3 regions of the Blastococcus brunescens genome follow, and region 3 is predicted to be linked to each of the others. Evidence: riboswitches for the same ligand, from Rfam matches in the RefSeq annotation. Region 3 holds a riboswitch; each other region holds the start of a gene.
The links. Region 3 has a riboswitch for cyclic di-AMP ahead of U6N30_RS19230 (C40 family peptidase). Riboswitches for the same ligand answer to the same signal wherever they lie in the genome.
Positions count from the first base shown of each region.

Region 1: it holds a riboswitch for cyclic di-AMP, as region 3 does, so the genes downstream of both, U6N30_RS10510 (LysM peptidoglycan-binding domain-containing protein) here and U6N30_RS19230 (C40 family peptidase) in region 3, are expected to answer to the same signal.
Region 2: it holds a riboswitch for cyclic di-AMP, as region 3 does, so the genes downstream of both, U6N30_RS16325 (aggregation-promoting factor C-terminal-like domain-containing protein) here and U6N30_RS19230 (C40 family peptidase) in region 3, are expected to answer to the same signal.

Region 1 covers NZ_CP141261.1:1,579,839-1,587,091, forward strand. The annotation lists gene U6N30_RS10490 (hypothetical protein) at 1-139, shown strand, start outside; gene U6N30_RS10495 (hypothetical protein) at 184-420, opposite strand; gene U6N30_RS10500 (class I SAM-dependent methyltransferase) at 1,434-1,733, opposite strand; gene U6N30_RS10505 (class I SAM-dependent methyltransferase) at 1,697-2,191, opposite strand; cyclic di-AMP (ydaO/yuaA leader) riboswitch at 2,729-2,883, shown strand; gene U6N30_RS10510 (LysM peptidoglycan-binding domain-containing protein) at 2,890-3,819, shown strand; gene U6N30_RS10515 (relaxase domain-containing protein) at 4,553-5,485, shown strand; gene U6N30_RS10520 (AAA family ATPase) at 5,449-6,216, shown strand; gene U6N30_RS10525 (AAA family ATPase) at 6,116-7,253, shown strand, end outside.
Region 2 covers NZ_CP141261.1:2,446,937-2,454,189, forward strand. The annotation lists gene U6N30_RS16305 (GAF and ANTAR domain-containing protein) at 7-732, shown strand; gene U6N30_RS16310 (hypothetical protein) at 796-1,227, shown strand; gene U6N30_RS16315 (hypothetical protein) at 1,224-1,448, opposite strand; partial or broken gene U6N30_RS33980 (glycoside hydrolase family 3 N-terminal domain-containing protein) at 2,105-2,569, shown strand; gene U6N30_RS16320 (glycoside hydrolase family 3 N-terminal domain-containing protein) at 2,659-3,009, shown strand; gene U6N30_RS16325 (aggregation-promoting factor C-terminal-like domain-containing protein) at 3,161-3,856, opposite strand; cyclic di-AMP (ydaO/yuaA leader) riboswitch at 4,146-4,292, opposite strand; gene U6N30_RS16330 (class I SAM-dependent methyltransferase) at 4,619-5,008, opposite strand; gene U6N30_RS16335 (GNAT family N-acetyltransferase) at 5,137-5,607, opposite strand; gene U6N30_RS16340 (GNAT family N-acetyltransferase) at 5,652-6,083, opposite strand; gene U6N30_RS16345 (hypothetical protein) at 6,175-6,327, opposite strand; gene U6N30_RS16350 (SDR family NAD(P)-dependent oxidoreductase) at 6,324-7,019, opposite strand; gene U6N30_RS16355 (flavin-containing monooxygenase) at 7,019-7,253, opposite strand, start outside.
Region 3 covers NZ_CP141261.1:2,871,888-2,879,140, forward strand. The annotation lists gene U6N30_RS19205 (response regulator transcription factor) at 1-486, opposite strand, end outside; gene U6N30_RS19210 (sensor histidine kinase) at 483-1,148, opposite strand; gene U6N30_RS19215 (hypothetical protein) at 1,371-2,492, opposite strand; gene U6N30_RS19220 (hypothetical protein) at 2,540-3,172, opposite strand; gene U6N30_RS19225 (PH domain-containing protein) at 3,406-3,732, opposite strand; cyclic di-AMP (ydaO/yuaA leader) riboswitch at 4,106-4,261, shown strand; gene U6N30_RS19230 (C40 family peptidase) at 4,277-4,807, shown strand; gene U6N30_RS19235 (HNH endonuclease signature motif containing protein) at 4,942-6,147, opposite strand; gene U6N30_RS19240 (SMP-30/gluconolactonase/LRE family protein) at 6,287-7,186, shown strand; gene U6N30_RS19245 (epoxide hydrolase N-terminal domain-containing protein) at 7,186-7,253, shown strand, end outside.

The DNA of each region.
Region 1 (7,253 bases), 1.3 Mb from region 3:
ACTGACGCGCGCTCGGTCAGGTGAGACGGGCTGGGTGGACCGCACCGACGTCGACTCCTGCCACCGGGTCTGGTTCGAACTCCACGAGGACCTCGTCGCCACGCTCGGTATCGACCGCCGGGCGAGCCCCGAGACGTAACCGTTTCCTGCAGCCGTAGACGGAAGGTGTGGTGGGTCCGACTGTCAATACTGATCTGGACAGGAGGGCGTGGACTTCGACTCGTCCCATGCCGTGATGATGGTTTCCGCCTCTTCTGCTGCGTACCTGTCGAGCGGCGAGTCTCTGCCGTCAAGAACGAAGACTCGTTCGGAGAGCGTCCATTCCGGAGCTCCCACCTGCTGGGCCGGGTCATCGGCCACAAGCGTGATCTGCGACGGGCCTGAGATGGGGTGAACCCACTCCTCGATGTCGAAGGTCACGAGCACGCCGTCGGCCTCCTGACTTGTGCTCGCCACGGCCCCCAGAAGGCGTGGTCAGAGCAAGCAATGAGCGCTGCAGCACTGCCCAGGCTGCTGGTTTCAGCCTCGCTATCGCTGGTCCCGCAGCCCGCGAGCAACACCGATGCCGCAGCAGCAGCTCCCGCGGCCCAAGGCCGGGGATGCCTACTTCCGCCCGCCCGAGGGCGCAAGAGCATGCTGTTGATCGCTATCGACCCAACGTAGGCACCGATGCCGGCGGTCGGACAGCACGACGCGATCACAGTCGACTTCGCGACACCCGTAGAGGATCGCTCACCGCCGCTTACGTCCGCGCCGGTCGCGGTTCGGCCGCTGCCGCCTAGCGGCTTCGAGCCTGAGAGCGTAGGTCGGTGTCGGCTCGACAGCCTGGCCGCACCGAAGGCAGATGACCCCCTTGTCGTTGGCGTCGCGCCGTCGGTGATTGTGCGGGCACTCGGAGTCCCGGTGCTCGTGACTGACGGTCTGCCAATGGGGGCGTCCGTGGCCATCGCCTCAGGGTAGTTCCGCCGACGCTCCGTGAGCCGCCGCTACGGTGCCTCTTCGTCATGCACATCTGCGGCGGGCCCTTCTGCACGCCACCGGACTCACCGCCGGTGTGTGCTGCAGGTGCTCCTTGGACACGCCTCGGTGGGTGCCTTGCAGCCACGTCTTGATACCAACCGAGAGCCGCGCCTCCCAGCGTCCACACGACTTGGATCACGCCGCCCGATGGCTGCCAGTTGCCGGATCAGCGGCTCGCAGTAGGTGGCCTTCTGCGACGTCCCGCTGGACGAACCCGCTACGGCAACATTCGGGCAGGTGGACGGACCAACAAGGACGTCCCGCAGAGGATCCCCTTGCGGCGCGGCCTTGGCCGCTCATCGAGCTGGCCACAGCTGTGGCCGGTTCGGCTACCGAGGCAACCGCGGCGCCCTGAGTGACTGCCGGACAGCGCTGCCTGGAGGCGGTTTGGGCGCCTGGCCGCTTCAGAGTGCTCAGCGGCTGCGGGCGGCGACGAACCAGCTGCCCGCGAACAGCACTTCTCCGTCGATCTCGTCGGCCAGTTCCTCAGCGCCGAGGTAGCGCTTGAACACCCGGTGCCGGGAGCCGTCGTTCAACGTCCGCGCCTGCCACTGCTCGGCGTCGATTCCTGGACGCAGGGCGGAGTCAATGACCACCAGCTCACCGGCCACACGCCGGACCTCGGCGAGGAAGGCTCCTCGCTCACCGATGGGCAGGTGCCCGTAGAAGTGGCCGGTCAGCACCCTGTCGAATGCGCCGTCGGCGAAGGGCATGTCCAGCGCGTCACCTGTGAGAGCGCGTCCACCCGGCAGGCGGGACTGGGCAGGGCCACCATCGCCAGGCTCTGATCCAATCCGACCACGAAGCCGGTCAGGTGGCGGGTGAGGAAGCCGCTGCCGCAGGCGACGTCCAGGGTGCGGACCGCCGGCAGCGCTTGGACCAGGGTCACCACCGCCTCCACTTCGGCGCCCCAACCGGGCCGGTCCCGTTCGGCGAAGCGGCCCTGCCCGGTGTACCACTCGTCGTACTCCTCAGCGCGCTGGTCGTAATACGCCGCCGTCGCCGCGTCGCGGGCGAAGACCGGCTCCTCGGACATCATTCCGACAGTCTGGCGAAGGCGGACCGCATCACCACACCGGTGTCCGGAGGCCGCGCGCCCCCGGTCGGGCTGGCCGGTGCAGGTGGCGCCAGAACGGCGTCGCCGCAACGCACCGCGGCGCGGCGCGGCCACGACCACATCACCACGCACGACCGGCCGGTGACCAACCTGAGCAGCGTCCCGCTCGAGGATCCTTCCGCGGGCCGCAGACGCTGGCCTGGCCGTCGGCGTTGTCTACCTGCTGGTCGGGTTCGTCGGCGTCTTCATCGCCCGGTTTCGACGATTTCTTTACCCACGCCACCAACGACCGCCTGACGTGGATTCGAGATCAACGGCTTCCACAACGTCGTGCACATCGTGATCGGAGGTGCCGGCCTGGCCCGGCCCGGGCCGGGCCCGCCTACGGCTGACCGCCGGCTATGGCGCCGCGTCATCTACGGGTTGATCGCCATCAACCGGACGTGGGACTTCTCAGACCGGCTATCCCCCGGAAGAAGCGGTCGGCCGGAGCTGACAAGCACACGCGGTGCAGGGTCCCGGTAACGCTTTGTGAATCCTCGCGGGCGAACCCGGGAAAGCTGGCTCAGGGTTGCTGCCTGCGTCCGGGGTCTGCATACCGTGCTGAGGTTCGCCGAGCGGTGGACCCGGATGACGGCACCGCCCAACCTGCCCACCGTCGCACCGGTCCTGTCGAAAACGACGGGCAGGGCGGGGGACCCACCTCGTAGGACCAGGCCTTCCGGCCTTGGGGTGAAGCCGCAGAATGCGGCCGGGCAGCTCTCGCCCGAACCCGACAGCTAACTCCGTAGGCGGCGAGAGGCTCACCACCCATGTCCAAGCGCTACAAGGGACGGCACCGCCGTCCCACCCGCAACCCTGTCGTGGCGGCCGTGGCACGACCCGCCGTGGTCGTCGCGGCAGCAGCGGCCGTCTCCGTTGGAATGATCGCCCCCGCCCAGGCTCACTCCGGGGACCACACAGTCCGCTCCGGCGACACCCTCGGCGAGCTCGCGGCCAGCCACGGCACCTCGTGGCGAACGATCTACGCCGACAACCGCGACACGATCGGGCCCAACCCGAACGTCCTGCGCATCGGTCAGGTGCTCACCATCGGCGGCTCGGGCTCGGGCTCGGGCTCGACGCCGTCAGCGGTCAGCGGCTCGGGCGCGTACACCGTGCGCGCGGGAGACACGCTCAACAAGATCGCCGCCCGCCACGGCACCACCGCGCAGCAGCTGCACGCCCTCAACCGCGAGGTCATCGGCGCGGACCCGAACGTCCTGCGTGTCGGTCAACGTCTCGTCCTCAGCGGGAACGCGGCCCCGGCCGCCGCGCCGAGTGCGGCCCCCGAGCGCGCCAGCCGAGCATCGGACCGGTCTGCCGTCGCCCCGACGCCGGCGCCGTCACCCAGGCCGGCTGCGTCCTCGAGCGCCTACGGGGCGTGGGACCCGCACGTCCGACCCGCCGTCCAAGAAATCGCCGAACGGTTCGGCGTCTCCACCGTCCTCACCCGCCCCGGGCACAGCCCCACCCAAGGCCGCGCGGCTGACTTCATGGTCTACACCGACCGGGCCAAGGGAGACGCCGTCGCCCAGTACGTGATCGACAACGCGGCTCGACTCGGCGTCGAGAACGTGATCTGGCGGCAACGGATCGCCGGTCCGTGGACCGGTTGGGCGTGGCAGACGATGGAAGACCGCGGATCCGCCACGGCCAACCACATGGACCACCCACACGTGGCGTTCCTGCCAGCCGGGTAACCGACTGACCGTCGTGGTCCGCTGAGCCCGGGACCGACGACAGCGCCCCCTGCCCTGAGTTCGGTGGGGCAGGGGGCCCTGTCGACGGGCCATCCGACGCTCAGGCACTCCGCCGCAGCTATGGCCCCTGGTCCGTCTCGGCGGAAATCAGTGCCTCGCTGCGCTGGTCGTTGGATCACGCGCTCGACGCGGCGTGCCAGCAGCCACAGAGACGGCGGCGACCGTCTCTCGGTTCAACCGTCTCACTTGAGAGAACCTCAAAGGGAACATCGCGGGACAACGCAGCGCCCCTCGACCGCGGTCCCGTAAGACCCGCCCGGTGACCAGTCCCGCACGGGTAGGACAGGCGGGACACCCCTGTCCGGGAAGCAGCGACGACCACCGGGCCGCTCAACACCCACGTCACCGTCACCCAGGAATCGCTAATGACGACGAACCGGGCCATCGCGAACCGCAACGCCAGGATCATTGAGAACCGGCCAGTCGTCATCGTGAAAGCGATCAACGACCGCCATGAGAAGCCAATCAGACATCGCTAAGCTGACCTACTTATCGCAACGCCCAACCCTGACCCATAACACTCAAACTGTTACTAATGAACGTCAAAATGTCACTGAAGAACGGCACGCATGCTACCTTCGGAGGTAGATCGGGCCCCGCATTGCGGGGCCATCGGCGTCTATAGGGGTGACTTGTTGGTCATTGTCGGGTGGCGTTGAAAATGCATGGCGGGATGAAGATCTACGCCGGCTCACCGGCGGCTGCCCGGCAGTACGTGGAGGCCGACCGGGGCCGGACGGATGACTACTACCTCGCCGAGGGTGCCGGTGTGGCGCGCCGGTTCAGCGTTGCCGGCGGGCGGGTGAGCGAGTTGGCGCCGCTGACCGGTGACGCCTACGAGACGTGGGTGGCCGGCTGTGACCCCGGTACCGGCGAGCCGCGGGGGCAGCTGCGCGGCGACGGGCATGCGGTGCGGTTCGTCGAGGTGGTGGTCAACGGCCCGAAGACGTGGTCGCTGGCGGCGGCGCTGCATCCGAACGTCGCGACGGCGTATGACGCGGCCCAGGCACGGGCGGCCGGGCAGATCATCGGCTGGCTCGGGGAGCACGCGACCACCCGGGTCGGTCCGCGCGGCGGGCAGGTGCAGGTGCCGGTCGAGGTGGCCGAGGCGGTGACGGTGGCGCACTACACGTCGCGGGCCGGGGATCCGCACCGGCATCTGCACCTGCAGATCAACGCCCGGGTGTTCGCGGCCGGGAAATGGCGCGGCCTGCACACCGTCGGTATTCGCGATTTCCTCGCTGCGATCAACGGTATCGGGCACGCCGCGGTCGCCTGCGATCTGCACTTCCGGGCCGCGCTCGCCGCTCACGGATATGTATTGGGTGCCGATGGGGAGATACGGCAGCTGGCGGATTTCGTGGGCGCCTTCAGCGCGCGGACCGCGCAGATCGCCCGGAACATCGACACCTACGAACGAGAATGGACCGCGGCGCATCCCGGCGAGCACCCCGGCCCGGGGTTGCGCCGCTCCTGGGACGCGCGAGCGTGGGCAGCGGGCCGCCCGGACAAGGTGAGGCCGCAGCCGGGGAGGACCTCACGGCACGGTGGCTGGCCGAGCTGGCCGCGTTGGGCTACCGCGACCGGAATGTTGCGGTCGGCCTGACACCCACGCCGGTCGGCGGCCTGGACCGGGAGCAGGTGGTGCAGCGGGTGCTCGCCCGGCTGGCCGCGGCCCGCTCGGCGTGGAACGCCGCCGACGTACGCGGGGAGGTCGAACAGCTGCTCGCCGCCGCCGGCATCGTCACCGACCCGGCGGTGCGCATCGAGCTCGCCGAAGACCTCACCGCCCGCACGATGTCCCGGTGCGTGCCGCTGCTGGACCGCGACGGCGCGCCCGAGCACATCCGGGCCTGGACCTCGCCACCGGTGCTCGCCGTCGAGGCCGACCTCACCGCCCGCCTCGCCGCCCGCGCCACCGACCGCCCGGCCGGCATCCCGGACACCGACCCGATCCCGCCGGTCGACGTCGCAGCCGGTGCCACCCGGCTGGATCCCGGACAGGCCGCGGCGGTCGCCGCGCTCGCCGGCCCGCGGCGCCTGGTTGTGATCGAGGGCGCGGCCGGCGCCGGCAAGACCACCACCCTCGCCGCCACCAGGAACCTGCTCGCCGAGCAGGGGCGCCGGCTGGTGGTCGTCACCCCGACGCTGAAGGCGGCCACGGTCGCCGCCGCGGAGGTCGGCGCGGTCGCCGGGTCGGCGGCCCGGCTGGCCTACCAGTACGGCTACCGGTGGAATGGCGACGGCGCCTGGAGCCGCCTCCCGCTCGGCCACACCGACCTGGTCACCGGCCGCGCCTATGCCGGACCGGGAGAGGGCGCGGCTGCGGGCCGGTGACCTGCTCGTCGTGGACGAGGCGGGCATGCTGGACCAGGACACCGCCCGTGCCCTGCTGACGGTCGCCGACGAGTGCCAGGTGCAGGTCGCCCTGCTCGGTGACCGGCATCAGCTGCCGGCGGTCGGTCGCGGTGGTGTCCTCGACCTCGCCGCGGCCCAGGTCGACCCGACCGAGCACCTGACCCTGCTCGGGGTGCACCGCTTCACCCGCATCGACGCCACCGGTCGCACCATCCTGGACACCGACTACGCCGACCTGACGCTGGCGATGCGCGCCGGCACGAACCCCGGGACGGTGTTCGACGCGCTGCTCGCCCGTGGGCAGATCCGGCTGTACCCCGACGCGGCGGTGCTGTGGGAGGCGCTCGCCGCCGGCGTGGCCGACGGCTACACCGCGAGTGAACGGGTGGCTGTGGTGGTCGGCACACGTGAGCAGGCGGCCGGAATCGGCGCCGCCATTCGGGACCGACTTGTCACCGAGGGCCGGGTCGACGACGTCGCGGCGGTGGTCACCGGGGCCGGGGAGCGGATCGGCGTCGGCGACCGGATCGCCACCCGCCGCAACGACCGCGACCTCGGCGTCGCCAACCGCGACACCTGGACCGTCACCGCCGTGGGCCGAAACGGCGCGCTGGTTGCCACCCCTGTCGAGCCTGTCGGCGGGGACGTTCCCGGCAGTGTCACCCCGCCTGTGACCCGGGCGCGGGTGCTGCCCGCTGGCTACGTCACCGCGCACGTGGAACTGGCCTACGCGACCACCGCGCACGGCGCCCAGGGCGACACGGTGACCGCCGCGCACCTGGTGGTCGGTGAGGACATCGGCGCGGCGGCGGCCTACGTCGGGATGACCCGCGGCCGCACCGCCAACACCGCTCACCTCGTGGCGGCCGATCCCGCCGAGGCGCGGGAGCAGTGGCTCGCCGTTTTCGCCCGCGACCGCGCCGATCTCGGTCCGGCGCACGCCGCCCGGCTGGCCGCCGCCGAGGCCGCCCGTTACGCCACGCCCCGGCCGCTGGAGCAGGCGCTCGCCGACCTGC
Region 2 (7,253 bases), 420 kb from region 3:
CCACGCGTGACCCGCCCCCAGAACGACCCTTCGGCGGCCGCCGTCCAGTCGGCCTTCGACGAGCTCGGGCGACTGTCCTTCGCCGACCACTCCCTCGAGTCGGTGCTGCACACGGTGACCGCCCTGGCCGGCCGGGTCCTGCCGGGCGAGCCGGTCACCTCGGTGACGATCCTCCGCGAGCGCGGGCCCGCCACCGTCGCCGCCAGCGGGCAGCTGGCCGACGACCTGGACCAGACGCAGTACCGCCTGGGAGACGGCCCCTGCATGACCGCCGCACGCACCGGGCAGCTCACCGAGATCCCCGACACCCGGGCGGCGACGCAGTGGCCGGAGGTCGCCGCCGAGGCCGCCGAGCGCGGCTGCGACACGGTCCTGTCGGTCCCGCTCCCGGTTCAGGAACGGGTGCGAGGCGCCCTCAACGTGTACGCGCGGGCGTCGTCGGCCCCGGTGGACCGGACCCGCGAGCTGGTGGCTCGGTTCGCCACCTACGCCGTCGTCCCGGTCTCGAACATGTACCTGTACGAGATCGCCGTCGAGCGGGCCGAGCACCTGCAGGCCGCGCTGGACTCGCGGGCGGTGATCGACCAGGCCAAGGGCATTCTCATTGAGCGGTTCAAGCTGACCGCGGACCAGGCGTTCCAGGCGCTGGCGCGCATCTCGATGGAGACCAACACCAAGGTCCGCGACGTCGCCGAGCGGTTCGTCGAGTCCGGGGAGTTCCCGTCCGGGTGACCGGCCGCGACGACCGGAGCCGTGGGGTTGCGTCGCGGACCACCGTCACGGACGGTTGCTGACGTGGATCCCTTCCGCGGGCTCGGGATGCCCCGCATCCCCGGGCTCAGCGAGCTCCTTGCCCTGCTGCAGACCCAGACCGAAGCGCTGGCCCAGCTGCCCCGCACGCTCAGCGACCTCAACGGCACGGTGAAGGAACTGACCGAGGCGACGACGATGGCGCACGCGACGATCGCCTCCGCGCAGCGGATCGCCGAGCGCCTCGAGGACCTCGTGGACGAGCTGGAGGAGCCGGTGCGCGCGCTGAGGCCCGGCATCGAGCGGGTGGGCCGGGTGCTGGACGACCCGGTGGTCGACACCGTCCCCGACACGCTGCGGCGCATCCAGGAGGATCTGGTGCCGCTGATCCACGGGCTGCGGGTCGCGCAGGACCGGGTCGGCTCGGTGACCGGCCTGCTGCGCCGCAGGCCCCGGGAGGGCGACGACGGCCTTTAGGCCTCCGGCGGCTTGCCACTGTCGCCGGCGGGCCGGACGAAGTCACCGACGGCCTTCTCCAGCTGGGCCCAGGTCGCGCTCCACTCCTCGAGCGGGTCGAGGATCCGTTCGAAGACGGCCAGCTGCTGGTCGAAGGCGTCCAGCTGCGCCCGCATCGCGGCGATGGACTGCCGCTGCGCCCTGACCGTCGTGGCGACCGCCCCGACCTGGGCTGCCGACATCGCGCCCGGAGGGCTGGGGAGTGCCGGCAGGTGCAGCCTCGACGGGACGGCGCCGGCGAGGACCGGGCGCGGTCGGTGAACCCTCGCAGCTGGCCCACGAACTCGTCGATGGACCGCCCGACCAGCTTGCCGGTCGCGGTCTGGGGCTCTGGTTGCTCCTGCTCGCCACCCATGCCCCGACCGTATTACTCCCCGCCAGGGAGGGCGAGCATGACACCGGCGACGTGCGCGCGCTCAGCGGCCGCCAGGCGGCCGCCGCTCCGACGCGCGGTCTCGCCGGTGCCGCGCCCGGATCACGGGCCGCTCTCCGATGAGCCGGTTGATCGTCGTCAGCATCCGGGCAGACTGGGCTGGACACCCCGAGCGGTTCCGACAGGAGGCCAGGACGTCCATGCTCCGACGAACGTGGCCGGCCGTCCTCGCTGCGCTCCTCGTCCTGGTGGCCGGCTGCTCGTCGGAGCGACCGGCGACGTCGCAGGACACGACGACACCGACGGCGAGCACGGCACCGCCCAGCGAGCCATCGGCGGAGGAGCAGCGGGTCGAGGCGGCCCTCGCGGGGCTCGACCGGCGCGCTCAGGTGGCCCAGCTGTTCGTGGCCGGCGTGCCGCTGGACGACCTCGACACCGGCGAGGCCGTCGCGCAGCAGGGCGTGGGTGGGCTGTTCCTCGCCGGCCGGTCGCAGGCACCGGCGGACGAGCTCGCCGCGACCGCCGCGCGCTGGCAGTCCGTCTCCCCGGGCCGGACCTCTGGGTGGCCGTCGACCAGGAGGGCGGCGCCGTCCAGTCCCTCAAGGGCCCGGGGTTCGAGCGGCTCCCGTCCGCGCAGGCGCAGGGAGCCCTGCCCCCGCCCAGCTGGCGGCCCTCGCCGCCGACATCGGGGCCTCGCTGTCTGCCGCGGGCGTCAACCTCAACCTCGCGCCGGTCGCCGACGTCGTCCCGGCCGGCACCGAGGCGGCCAACGAGCCCATCGGCGCCTTCGACCGCCAGTACGGCAGCACCCCCGAGGCCGCCGCGCCGGTGGTCGCCGCCGTCGTCGACGCGCTGGCCCGGGCGGGGGTGACCGCGACCCTCAAGCACTTCCCCGGCCTCGGCCTCGTGCAGCAGAACACCGACACCACCGCGGACGTGACCGATGCCGCGACCGGTGCCGACGACGCCCAGGTGACGCTCTTCGGCGAGCTGGCGCGCTCCCCGCCGACCCCTTCGTCATGGTCTCGTCAGCGACCTACCCCAAGATCGACCCGTCCGCGCAGGCTGCGTTCTCGCCGGTCGTCGTCACCGGACTGCTCCGCGAGCGGCTCGGCTTCGACGGCGTGGTCATCTCCGACGACCTGGGCAACGCCCGCGCCGTCCTCGACCTCCCGCCGGGCGAGCGCGCCGTCCGCTTCCTGGCCGCCGGCGGCACCCTGGTGCTCACCGTGGACCCGGACCTCGTGCCGGAGATGATCGACGCCGTCCTCGAGCGCGACCGCAGCGACCCGGCGTTCGCCGCCACCGTGGACGCCGCGGTGCGCACCGCCCTGATCGCCAAGGACGGCGCCGGGCTCCTGCCGGACTGAACTCAGCCGACCAGCTCCGCAGCCGCCCGGCGTTCCTGGACGGCGTGCCCGGTGGGTGGAGGACGCCGTCCCGGTGGTCGTAGCTCCACCCCGACGTCCCGGTGTGCACCGCCACGGGCGTCCCACCCGCCGCCACGGCTGGATCAGGTGCTCAGTACCAGCCCTTGGACTGCGAGTGGCTCCAGGCGCCGCACGGGGAGCCGAAGCGGTTCTCGATGTAGATGAGCCCGGCGTCGATCTGGCGGTAGCCGTCCGACGTCTTGGCGATCCCGGTGCCGGCCCACGTGGAATCCAGGAACTGCGCGATCCCGTAGGCGGTGCTGGTCGGGTTCTGCGCGTTGGGGTTCCAGCCGCTCTCCTTGCCCCAGAGGTTCTCCAGGCAGGTGAACTCGCTCGCGCTGCCGACCTTGCCCATCGCGTACTCCTTGTAGGAGCCGGCAGGGGCAGTGGGCGCGGACGTGCCCTGACCCGGACGGGCCGCGGCAGCTGCGGCCTCGGCGGCACGGGCCGCCTCGACGCGGGCGGCCTCCTCGGCGGCGACGCGGGCAGCTTCCTCGGCCGCGACGCGGGCGGCCTCCTCGGCGGCGAGACGATCGGCCTCGGCCTGGTCGGCGGCGGCCTGGACCGCCGCGGCCTCCGCACGCTCGGCGTCGCGCTCGCTGCGGCTGGCGGCGAGCTGCTCCAGCGGGGCCAGGAGCTCGTCGGCGGTCACCGGGGCCGCCTCGGCGCTGATGCCGAGCTGCTCGGCGACGCTCACCGACTGCAGCTGCGCGGCCTCGGCGGGCGGCTCGCCGGCGGTGACGACGCCGACGAGCACAGCGCCGGCGGCGGCGGTCGCGAGGTACATCGCCGGACGACGGCCGGCGAGGGCGGGCGGTGTCCACGACGGGTGGCTCGGCCGTGCGAGGACGTGAGGGTGCGCAGGTTCATGAGGTGCGTGTGCTCCGGATGACAGGACGCGGCGGACCTGCGGCGCACGAGGCGCGGGCGATCCACCACTGGGGGTCGAGGGCAGCACCGCGGGCTGGACGCCCGGCGGAACACCGGTCAGCGAGGCGGGCCCGCGGAACGGTGCATGTGGACTGCTGCGTGCGCGGCGCGCCGAGGGCGCACCAGGCTGCGGCTCTCCGTTCGTCGGTTCCTTCCGTGGCCGCCTACCGAGTTAGCTGACGGATTCGGGCGGGAAGCGGCCCTACCCGCCCCGAGCGGAGCTCGGAGCAGGATTCACCCCAGTACTGCGGTGGGTCCCCGGCTCGCCCGCGACCGGTTGGCCTCGGGCGACTCGGCGGCGTCCGGCGCGGCCACCCCGGGTGGGGCGGAAACGTCCGGCCGGACCGGGCCAACGTAGCCGCCGTTACCGTTACGTGACAATCCCATGGCGGGAATCGGCGGCGTGATGCATCTCGCGGCGGCGGCTCACGGCAGCCGCCACACGGTGGTCCGCCGGACCTGGGTGGGCTGGTGGGGCGATGACTCGGTGTCGGTGACGTCGAAGGTCGCCACCGCCGCGAGCCGGTCCGTCGGCACGTACGGCCGCCCGGGATCCCCAGGTAGACCTCGGCGCCCCGCGCGCGGGCGGCCTCGAGCCAGGGCAGCACCCGCTCGCTCATCACGCGGTCGTAGCAGACGTCACCGGCCAGGACGACGTCGACGGCGGGCGGCTCCTCCCCAGGACGTCACCGACGACGTCGATCGGGCCGACACCGTTCGCCTCCGCGTTGACCGGCACCGCGGCGTGCGAGAACGGATCGATGTCGCTGGCGACCACCCGCCCGGCCCCCGCGAGCGCCGCCGCCACCGCCACCAGACCGCTGCCCGCGCCGAGATCCAGCACCGACCGCCCGCGTACGACCGACGGGGTGTCGAGGACATGGCGAGCGAGCGCCTGACCGCCGGGCCAGGCCGCCGCCCAGAACGGCGGGTCGGTCGGCGCCACGCCGCGCTCGGTCTCGATCGCCTCCCACAGGGCCACCACGTCCGCGGCGACGTGCAGGGTCACCTCGGGGACCAGGGACGGACGGGCGGGCCGGGTGTGGTCGCGGACGAAGGTCGGGGAGACGGACCCCGGGGGAACGGGACGATCGGCCGGCACCCGGCCAGTCAACCCGACCGTCGGCCCGTCCGGAGTCAGAGGTGGGTCGACCAGGACGACAGCTGACCCGCCGGCCGGAATCCCAGCGACTCGTTGACGGCCACCATCGGCCGGTTGGCGTCGGAGTTGTAGGTGCTGATCCGGCGTACCTGCGGGAAGGCCGCGACCAGCTCGCGCAGCACCGCCACCTTCATCCGGGCACCCAGCCGATGCCCGCGGTGCTCGCGCAGGACGAGCGTGCCGCCCTGGTGGGCACGCTCCGGGGCGGCGAGCGTCACCTGCAGGTCGGTGAACCCCACCAGCCTTCCCTCGCGGACGGCGCCGGCGGACAGGACAGTGCGGCCGCGCGCGACGTGCAGGGCCTCGTACTCGCGGATCCGGGCGCCGTCCCACTGCTCCTCGGCGACGGGCAGGTCGCCGTGCGGCGCGTCGGTCGTCATGCGCTGTTCGAGCAGCGCCCGGTCGGCCAGGAGAGCCTCCGGCGTCCGGTCGCGCCAGGTGAGCACCTCGTAGCCGGCTCCGGCGCTTTCGGCCTCCGCCTCGACGGCAGTCAGCCGCGCCGCGTCCGGGGGAGGACCAGGTCGCGGCGGGTCTCCACGAGGTCGCACGTCCAGCCGTGCCGCAGCGCGAAGCCGCGCCCGGGCGCCCCGGGCGCCGGCTCGTCGACCTCGGCGATGAGCTCCGTCCGCCCCGACCGGGCAGCCAGTGCGGTCCCCGCCTCCAGTAGCGTCGTCCCGACGCCCCGGCGTCGGTGCGCGGGGTGCACCGCGACGTCGAGGACCGCGAGCGTCCGGTCGCCGCGCTGCGGCAGGATGAGCCGCAGCGCCCCGACGACGGCCCCGCCGACGACGGCGGCCCGGTGCGTGCCGCCGCGGGAGCCGCCCGGCGCGACCAGCTCCCGCCCGAGCGCAACGTGGTCCGCCGCCGCGCGGGCGGCTCGTCCGGGCGGTCGGTGCGCTGCCCGGCCGCCCAGACCTCGCACCAGTCGGCGAAGAGGGCGTCGTCGGGAGCGAGTTCGACCAGGCGGGGCAGCACTCTTGAAGTTCTACTGCCCCGCACAACCGGACTTCCGGCTACCGCGCGGCCGGCGGCTTCGCCGGAGCCGCCCCACGGGCGATGAGCTTCCAGTAGCTGCCCGGCGTCAGGCGGACGAGCACGTCGGGAACCTTCGCGCTCCAGCCGATGAGCAGCCGTGGACGGCGTTTCTCGACAGCCGCCATGATCATGGCCGCGGCCTTCTCGGGGGCATGGTCAGCAGCTTGGCGAACTGCTTGCGACCCACCTCGTACTCCTCGGCCGAGACGCCGGAGCCGGTGCGTGCGCTCTCGGCGATCCGCGTCTTGATCCCACCGGGGTGCACCACGGTCACCCCGACCGCGTTCTCCGCGAGCTCGTGCCGCACGGCCTCGGAGAACCCGCGGACGGCGAACTTGCTGGCCGAGTAGGCGGCCTGACCGGCGGGCGCGAAGATGCCGAAGACGCTGGAGACGTTCACCAGGTGCGCGCCGGGGTGGGCCTTGAGCGCCGGGAGGAGCGCATGGGTCAGCCGGACGACGGCCCGGAAGTTGACCGCCATCACCCAGTCGAACTCCTCTAGGGTCACCTGGTCGAAGCGCCCGCCGAGGGCGACCCCCGCGTTGTTGACCAGGAGGTCCGTCTCCGGGTGCTCGGCGGCCAGGGTGGCCGCCAGGGCGTCGGTCTGGTCGTCGTCGGAGAGATCGGCGACGTGGGTGGCGAGCGTCAGCGCCGGATGGGCGGCCCGGATGCGGTCGGCGACGTCGCCCAGCCGGTCCTCGTCCCGGTCGACGAGCACCAGGGAGCTGCCCCGCGCGGCCAGCTGGACAGCGAGCGCCTCTCCGATGCCGCTGGCTGCCCCGGTGACGACGGCGGTGCCGCCGGCGAACTGGTACGGGCCCATCAGGCGACCGCCTTCTCCGTGGTGGTGGCGGGCACGCGCCGCTGGAACGTCATGCCCTCGTCCTCCAGCGAACCCCGCCGCAGAAGCCCCACGTCGCGGATGTAGTTCTGGTGCAGCTTCCAGGGCTTGCGCCGGCCCTGCTTGGGCAGGTCGGCGAGGCTGCGCTGGACGTAGCCCGACGCGAGGTCGAGGAACGGCTGGTCGGCGCCCTCCGGCGGCGCGAGGGGCGTGGCC
Region 3 (7,253 bases):
CTCCGCGACGAACGACAGCACCTCCCGCTCCCGCTCCGAGAGCTGCGGAAAGGGCCCGACGGCCGCTGACCGGGCGGCGAAGAGCGCCATCACCCGCTCGGCGACGCCCGACCCGTAGACCACCTGGCCGTCGGCCACCGACCGGACGGCCCGCTCGATCTCCTCCTGCCCGGCCCCCTTGAGCAGGTAGCCCCAGGCGCCGGCGCGGATCGCCGCCAGCACCGTCTCGTCGGCCTCGATCATGGTCAGCACGAGCACCCGCGTCCCCGGCGCGACCTCCTGCAGCCGCCTGGTCACCTCGACCCCGGTGAGGCCCGGCATCTGCAGGTCCAGCAGGGCGACGTCCGGACGGTGCGCGACGACGGCGTCGACGGCTGCCGGACCGTCCGCGGCCTCGGCGACGACGTCGAGACCGCTGTCCTGCAGCAGCAGGCGCAGCCCCGCCCGGAAGGCGGGGTGGTCGTCGGCGATGACGACGCGGGTCACGGATCTCCTCCCAGCGGCAGGACGGCCGAGACCCGGGTGCCGCCGCCGGGCTCGGGCGAGATGCGGCAGCTGCCGCCGAGCTCCGTGGCGCGGTCGCGCATCGACCGGAGGCCCAGCCCGGCCGGTGAGTCCTCGGCACAGCCGCGGCCGTCGTCGACGACCTCGATGCCGACGGCCTCCCGACCGCCGTCCAGCCGCACGGCGATGTGCTCCGCGCAGGCGTGCCGGATCGCGTTCGTCATGGCCTCCTGGGTGATCCGGTAGGCCGCGACCTCCACGGCGGCGGGCAGGTCCGACAGCTGTCCGCTGCCGCTGATCCGGATGCGCGGGGCGCCGTCGCGCTCGGGCAGCAGGCCGGGTCCGGTCGCCTGGAGCGCGCCGAGGAGACCGAGGTCGTCGAGCGCCGGTGGACGCAGGCCGTGCACGATGCGGCGCACGTCGGCGACGGCGTCCTGGAGCTGGTCGCGGGCCGTCGTCACCAGGGGCACGGCCCGGGCCGGCTCCTGCCCGAGCGCGCGCGTCGCGACGTCGAGGGCCATGACCGCCGAGGCGAGCTGCGGGCCGAGGCCGTCGTGCAGGTCGCGGCGGATCCGTCGGCGCTCCTCTTCCCGTGCGGTGACCAGCCGGTCGCGCGAGCGCTCCAGGTCGGTGGCCAGCCGCAACGCGAAGCCGACGGCGGCGAGCTGGGCGGCGAGGTCGGTCAGCAGCGACTCGTCGACCGGGTCCAGGCGGTCGGTGCCCGCGCGGGGGCGACGTGCAGCGTGCCCACGACGGCGTCGTGCCAGTGCAGCGGGACGGCGTGGACGGCGAGGGCCCGCTCCCCACCGACTCGACGACCGGCGGGGCGCCGGGCCGGTCGACCTGCACGGCGACCGCGGGCAGCTTCAGGTCGACGGCGATCGTCGCGACGGCCCGGGCGAGAGCCTGGCGCGGCGCAGCGGCGTCGCGGAGCACCTCGGTGACGTGGCCGAGCACGCGATAGGGGTCGCCGCGCGAGCCGTGCAGCAGCCGATCCACGGCGCGCTGGATGCGCACGTACAGCGGGTGGAAGACGGCGGCGACGGCCACGGCTCCGATGAAGCCGATGACCGAGTCGGGGCACCGGCGAGGCCGCCGAGCCAGCCGACGACGGCGACGTAGACCAGCGCCGAGGAGGCCAGCAGCGCCGTCCCGACCAGGGTGCGGTTGAGGACCACGTCGATGCCGAACAGCCGGTAGCGCACGACGGCGACGCCGATGGCGACCGGCACGGCGGCGGTGACCACCACGTTGACCGGCGCCGGGGCGAGGAACGCCGCCACGACCGCCAGGGCCAGCGCGTACCCGACCCAGGCGATCTGCCGGCGGCCCTGCGGGTCGGCGCGGCGGAACCGCAGGATCAGGCTCGCCAGCCCGAGCAGCGCGAGACCGGGTACCAGCGGGTTCAGGACCGTCTGGACGGCGTCCAGGACCGGCTCAGGGACACCGATCGCGACCGGGTTCGCCGGCTGGGTCCCCTCCGGCTGGATGTCGGTGAACGCGGTCAGCAGCGACATCGTGGCGATCAGGCCGACCGCGGCGATCGCGACCGGGCGCCAGCGGCGGGACAGCAGCCGGCCGTCCGGGAAGAGGAGCGGGAGCAGGGTGGCGAAGGAGACGAACGACGGCACCCAGGTCCAGAGCGTCAGCCAGGCGGCGATCCGGAAGACCGGAGCCGGGTCGTCGCTGCCGGAGAAGCCGTACACGGCGAGACCGAGCGAGCCGGCGAACACGCAGGCGAAGCAGCCGATGACCGTCATGAGCTGCAGGACCCGGTGCCCGGGCACCCGGCCGAGCAGGACCGCACCGACGATCGCCATGGCCGGGCCGACGACCGGCTCGGGGCTGCCGAAGAGGTTCTCCCGGTCGGCCGCCGGGGTGGCGATGTGCGCGATCAGCCCGACGGCCGCGTATCCCACCGCGGCCGCGGCGGAGAGCCGGGCCACCACGGTGGCCCGGCTGCCCTGGGCTGCGCGCTCTCTGAACACCGGTTCGTCCACCTCGCGCGCGACGCTACCGATCGGAGGACCGCTGGTCAGGAGGTCGCGTCGCCGGGAGTACGCCCGGTCCACCACTGCTGGTCGGTCCGCTGGGCCACCACGACGGCCAGGCCGACGGACGCGGCGACGAACAGCCAGTGCGGGTCGATCGGACCGGTCGAGAAGGGTCCGAAGTCGAGCAGCAGGAACAGCACCAGGACGACGGGGATCCAGACCGGCACCACGCGGGTGCGGAGGTAGCCGATCGAGGTGAGCAGCACGGAGCCGGCCATCCCCAGCAGGAAGGGCAGGAGGATCAGCAGCGCGAGCGAGCTGCTCTGCGCGGACTCGAGCAGCGCCACCATGGCGTCGCGGTCGGGCTGGTCGACGGCTGCGTGGTCGACGATCGAGACGGCGTGGATGCCCAGAAAGCCGAGCCCACCGACGTACGCGAGCACCATGGCGGTCGTGCCCAGCCGCGGCATCCGCGGGCGGACCAGCTGCGCCATGGCGACGAGGCCGAGCAGCAGGAACGGGACGGCGACCGTGCCGGCGACGAGGCCGACCGTGGCGAGCGTCGGGCGCGCCGCCCAGGCGTCGAGGTTGCCGGCGACCGAGCCGCTCTGGCCGACGACGCGGCCGATCAGCGCCTCGGCCAGGTTGAGCGTGGCTCCGACGGCCAGGCACACGACTGCGGTCCGCCGGCCGATGGGCGCCGGGCGGGCGCTCGGCGCGTCTCGAGTGATCGGTCCCGACAGAGCCGGGGTCACGGGCTCAGCGGTCATGGGTCCACCTCCAACGCCGGCCGGGTCCCTCCCGGCGGGCGAGGACCACGGTCGGACGGGACGTGTCCCGGCGTCGTGAGGCGCCGGTCCTGATCCGGCCGGGAGCGGCTCTGACCGGGTACGGCGTCCGGGGCGGCTCAGCCGATGCAGCGGCGGAGCAGGTCCGCCACGCGCGCGGGGTCGTCCGGGGTGAAAGCGGGCCGGACGCGACCGCCGACGTCAAGCACCAGCGCGGTGTCCTTGCGCAGGCGGGCGCGGTCCAGCGGCAGCCAGTACCGCGGGTGCGCGGAGCCCCAGAGGCGCCCCTTGCCGGTGAGCCAGGTCAGCGGGCGGACCTCGATGCCGCGGATGTCGGAGTACGGGATGCGCTTGCTCCTGGCGAGCGGGAAGTAGTAGCGCCGCAGGGTCAGCGCCTCGCGGTCGAGGCGGACCCGCCCGTCGTCGTAGATCACGTCATCGGTCATCGCCGCCACGACAGCACGCTGCGGTCGCGACGGTCAACGCAGTGGCGACGGTCGACGCCGTCGCGCGATCGACGCCGTCGCGCGATCGACACCTCAGCGGCTCGCGGGATCGGACGCGGACGCTCCGTGCCGCCACGCCGCCGCGCGGAAGTAAGCGGGCGATCGCGTTCCGTTTATGCGGCTCGCGCTCGGTCCGGAACCGGCAGCGGGATCGGTGGTGGTGGCGTCGCGAGTCGCTTGTCCGGACCCACTCGCCGCACGTCCCGACGGAGCTCCCGATGCCCGCGGCGGACGCTTTGTGACGACTGGATGACGGACCTAGCGTCGTCGCCGTCCGTTCGGGGCCCCCTCGTCACCGCCTCCGGTGACACCCGGCCGGACACCGCCGAACCGGCACCGGAGTCTCCGGTGCCGGACCGGGGACCCACCGCAGTCCTGGGGTGAAGCGAGGCCGGTTCCGCCGGTTCCGCCGGGCGATCTCCCCGCCCGAACCCGTCAGCTAACTCGGTAGGCGGTTGATGGAGAACAGGAGAACCCGTCGTCCATGACGACTACTCGCACGTCCACGATCACCCGCCGTTCCTTCCGCGGGGCGGCGCTCGCCCTCGTCACGGGCGCGGGCATCGCGCTCACTCCCGTTGCCGCCTCGGCGAACGCCGGCGGCCCCGCGCCCGTGGCCTCGGCGCCGGTCGCCCTGGCCGCTGCTCCGGTCGTGGCGCCGAACTCCGCCGCACAGGTCGCCGTCGACACGGCGCTGGCCCAGCAGGGCAAGCCCTACGTGTGGGGCGGCACCGGCCCCGGCGGTTACGACTGCTCGGGCCTCACCTACTCCGCCTACCAGGCGGCCGGCGTATCGATCCCGCGCACGTCGCGCGCACAGTCGACGGCGGGGGTTCCTGTCGCCAAGGCCGACCTGCAGCCCGGTGACCTGATCTTCTTCTACGACCCGGTCGGCCACGTCGGCATGTACATCGGCAACGGCCAGATGGTGCACTCCTCCACCTACGGCAACCCGGTCGCGGTCGTGCCGGTCGACTCGATGTGGGGCTACAACACCGCCCGACGCGTCGTCTGATCCATACGCTGCTCCCCTGCGTCCCCGGTCCACGCGTGCCCGGGGACGCAGGGGTCGCCGACCGCGCGCACGGTCGGCGGACCCGTGCGTGAGGTTCGCGATGGGGCGGCGCTCCGCTCAGTGAGCGGTACGGCTCAGATCAGCAGCGGTGCGCCGATGACGATCTCGCTGCCGTCGGGCCGGAACGTCCGCCATCGTCCGCCGGGATCCCGCTCGACCCGGAACCCGTGATGGACCTTCGTATGGTGCCGTTCGCACAGGAGAGCTGAGTTCTCCAGCGACGTCTCCCCGCCGAAGATCCAGTGGATCAGGTGGTGGACGTCGCACCAGTACTTCGGGGCTCCGCAGCCGGCGAAGATGCAGGTCTGGTCACGCAGCTCGACGGCCTTGCGCAGGTGCGGTGGCACCACGCGCTTGGTGCGGCCCACGTTCAGCGGCATGCCGTGCTCGTCGATCCGGACGGGGGTGATGCTGCCGTCGCAGGCGAGCATCCGCGCCGTCTCCGCCGAGACGAGGCCGCCGAATCCGGTGGTCGCCGCAGCCCGACCGGCGCCGCGGTCGGCCAGGTCGCCGTCCCGGATCGTGACGACGACGTTCGGCTTCACCGTGCGCAGGATCGGAAGGCCGCCCGAGGCCAGCTGGTTGTCGGCCAGCTGCACGAGCGCGTCGGCGTTCTGCTGGGCGCGCGTCCGGCGATCACCCTTCGGCCGGTCCGCCTGCACGATCGCCTCGAGTGCCGTGAGCAACTTCTCGCCACCGACGGCGTCGAGCTGGCCCCGCAGCACGACCGTGCCGTCGGAGAGCGTGGACAGCGTCAGCGACCGCTCGTCCGTCGGATCGGGCTCCGGCCCGTCGGGGTCCAGCAGCGCGAGGTAGTGGTGCACCAGCCGGGACAGCTCCTCGACGCGGTGCTCTGCGGCGACGGCGGCGAAGGTGCGGTCGACCGCGGCGAGGTCGATGCCCTGCTCGAGGGCCGCGGCCTGCCGGTCGGCCTTCGCCACGGGAGCGATCACGGCGACCTGATCGGCCGTGACCGCACCCATGGCGAAGGCGGCCTCCACCGCGGGCAGACACCCCAGCGCCCGGCCGTTGCGGACCAGCTGCCCGGCCGCGGCCGAGGTGATCCGGCCGTGCCCTCGCAGCCACGACCGCATGGACTTCTGGCCGTCCTCCTCCGGTGCCTGCTGGAGCTCGGCGGCCCGGACCCGGCGGGTCAACTGGGCGTCGATGCGGTTGCGCGCCTCGAGCAGCACGGCGATCTCGTCGAGGTTCTGACGCGGGGTCCGACCCTGCACGTCCTCGGCGGCCAGGGCGTCGAGCGCCGATTGCAGCTCGCCCATGACCACCTCCTGATCGATCGAACGCGTGTACGAAGAATACCGGAGATCGGCGTCTCCAGCAGCGCGAATCCACAGGTCAGACGCTTGTCCACAGAACCTCGCCTCGTGTTGACACGCGGCAGGCCGTAGCGTCCGGGCCATGGCTGAGCGAGCGTTCCGGACGGTGCTGGAGGGTGGTTCGTACTTCGAGGGCCCGCGGTGGCACGACGGCGCCTGGTGGGCGTCGGACTTCTACCGGCACACCGTCAGCCGGGTGGCGCCCGAGGGCGGCGAGACCGTCGTCCTGGAGGTGGAGAACCAGCCCTCGGGGCTGGGCTGGCTGCCCGACGGCTCACTGCTCGTCGTCTCCATGAAGGACCACCGGCTGCTCCGGGTGTCCGACGGCGAGGTCACCACGCACGCCGACCTGTCCGGCGCCTGCACCGGCCTGATGAACGACATGGTCGTGGACTCCTCCGGCCGCGCCTTCGTCGGGGACTTCGGGTTCGACCTCATGGGCGGCGGCGCCCCGGCCTCCGCCTCGCTGAAGCGGGTCGACCCCGACGGCACGGTGACCGTGGTGGCCGAGGACCTGCGCTTCCCGAACGGCTCCGTGATCACCCCCGACGGCGGCACGCTGATCGTCGGCGAGACCTGGGGCAACCGCTTCACCGCGTTCGACGTCGCGCCGGACGGCTCGCTGACGAACCGGCGCATCTGGGCAGAACTCGGGCCCGTGCCGGAGGGCGGTTCCGTCCAGGAGCTCATCGGTCAGGTCGTCGTCGCCCCCGACGGCTGCACCCTGGACGCCGAGGGCCACGTCTGGGTCGCCGACGGGCTGAACTCCCGGGTCCTGCGGGTGGCCGAAGGCGGCGCGATCGTCGAGGAGATCGCCGCGCCGGAGGGCATGGGGGTCTTCGCCTGCGCGCTCGGTGGGGACGACGGCCGGACGCTGCTGCTGTGCTGCGCGCCGGACTTCTACGAGCACACCCGCGCGCCGGTGCGCGAGGCGGTGCTGGTGTCGACGCAGGTCGCCGTCCCGCACGCCGGGATGCCGTGATGACGACGAACGACGCCGCGCCCCCGGTGGTCGAGCAGGCGGTGCTCGACGACCTGCGCGCCAGGCT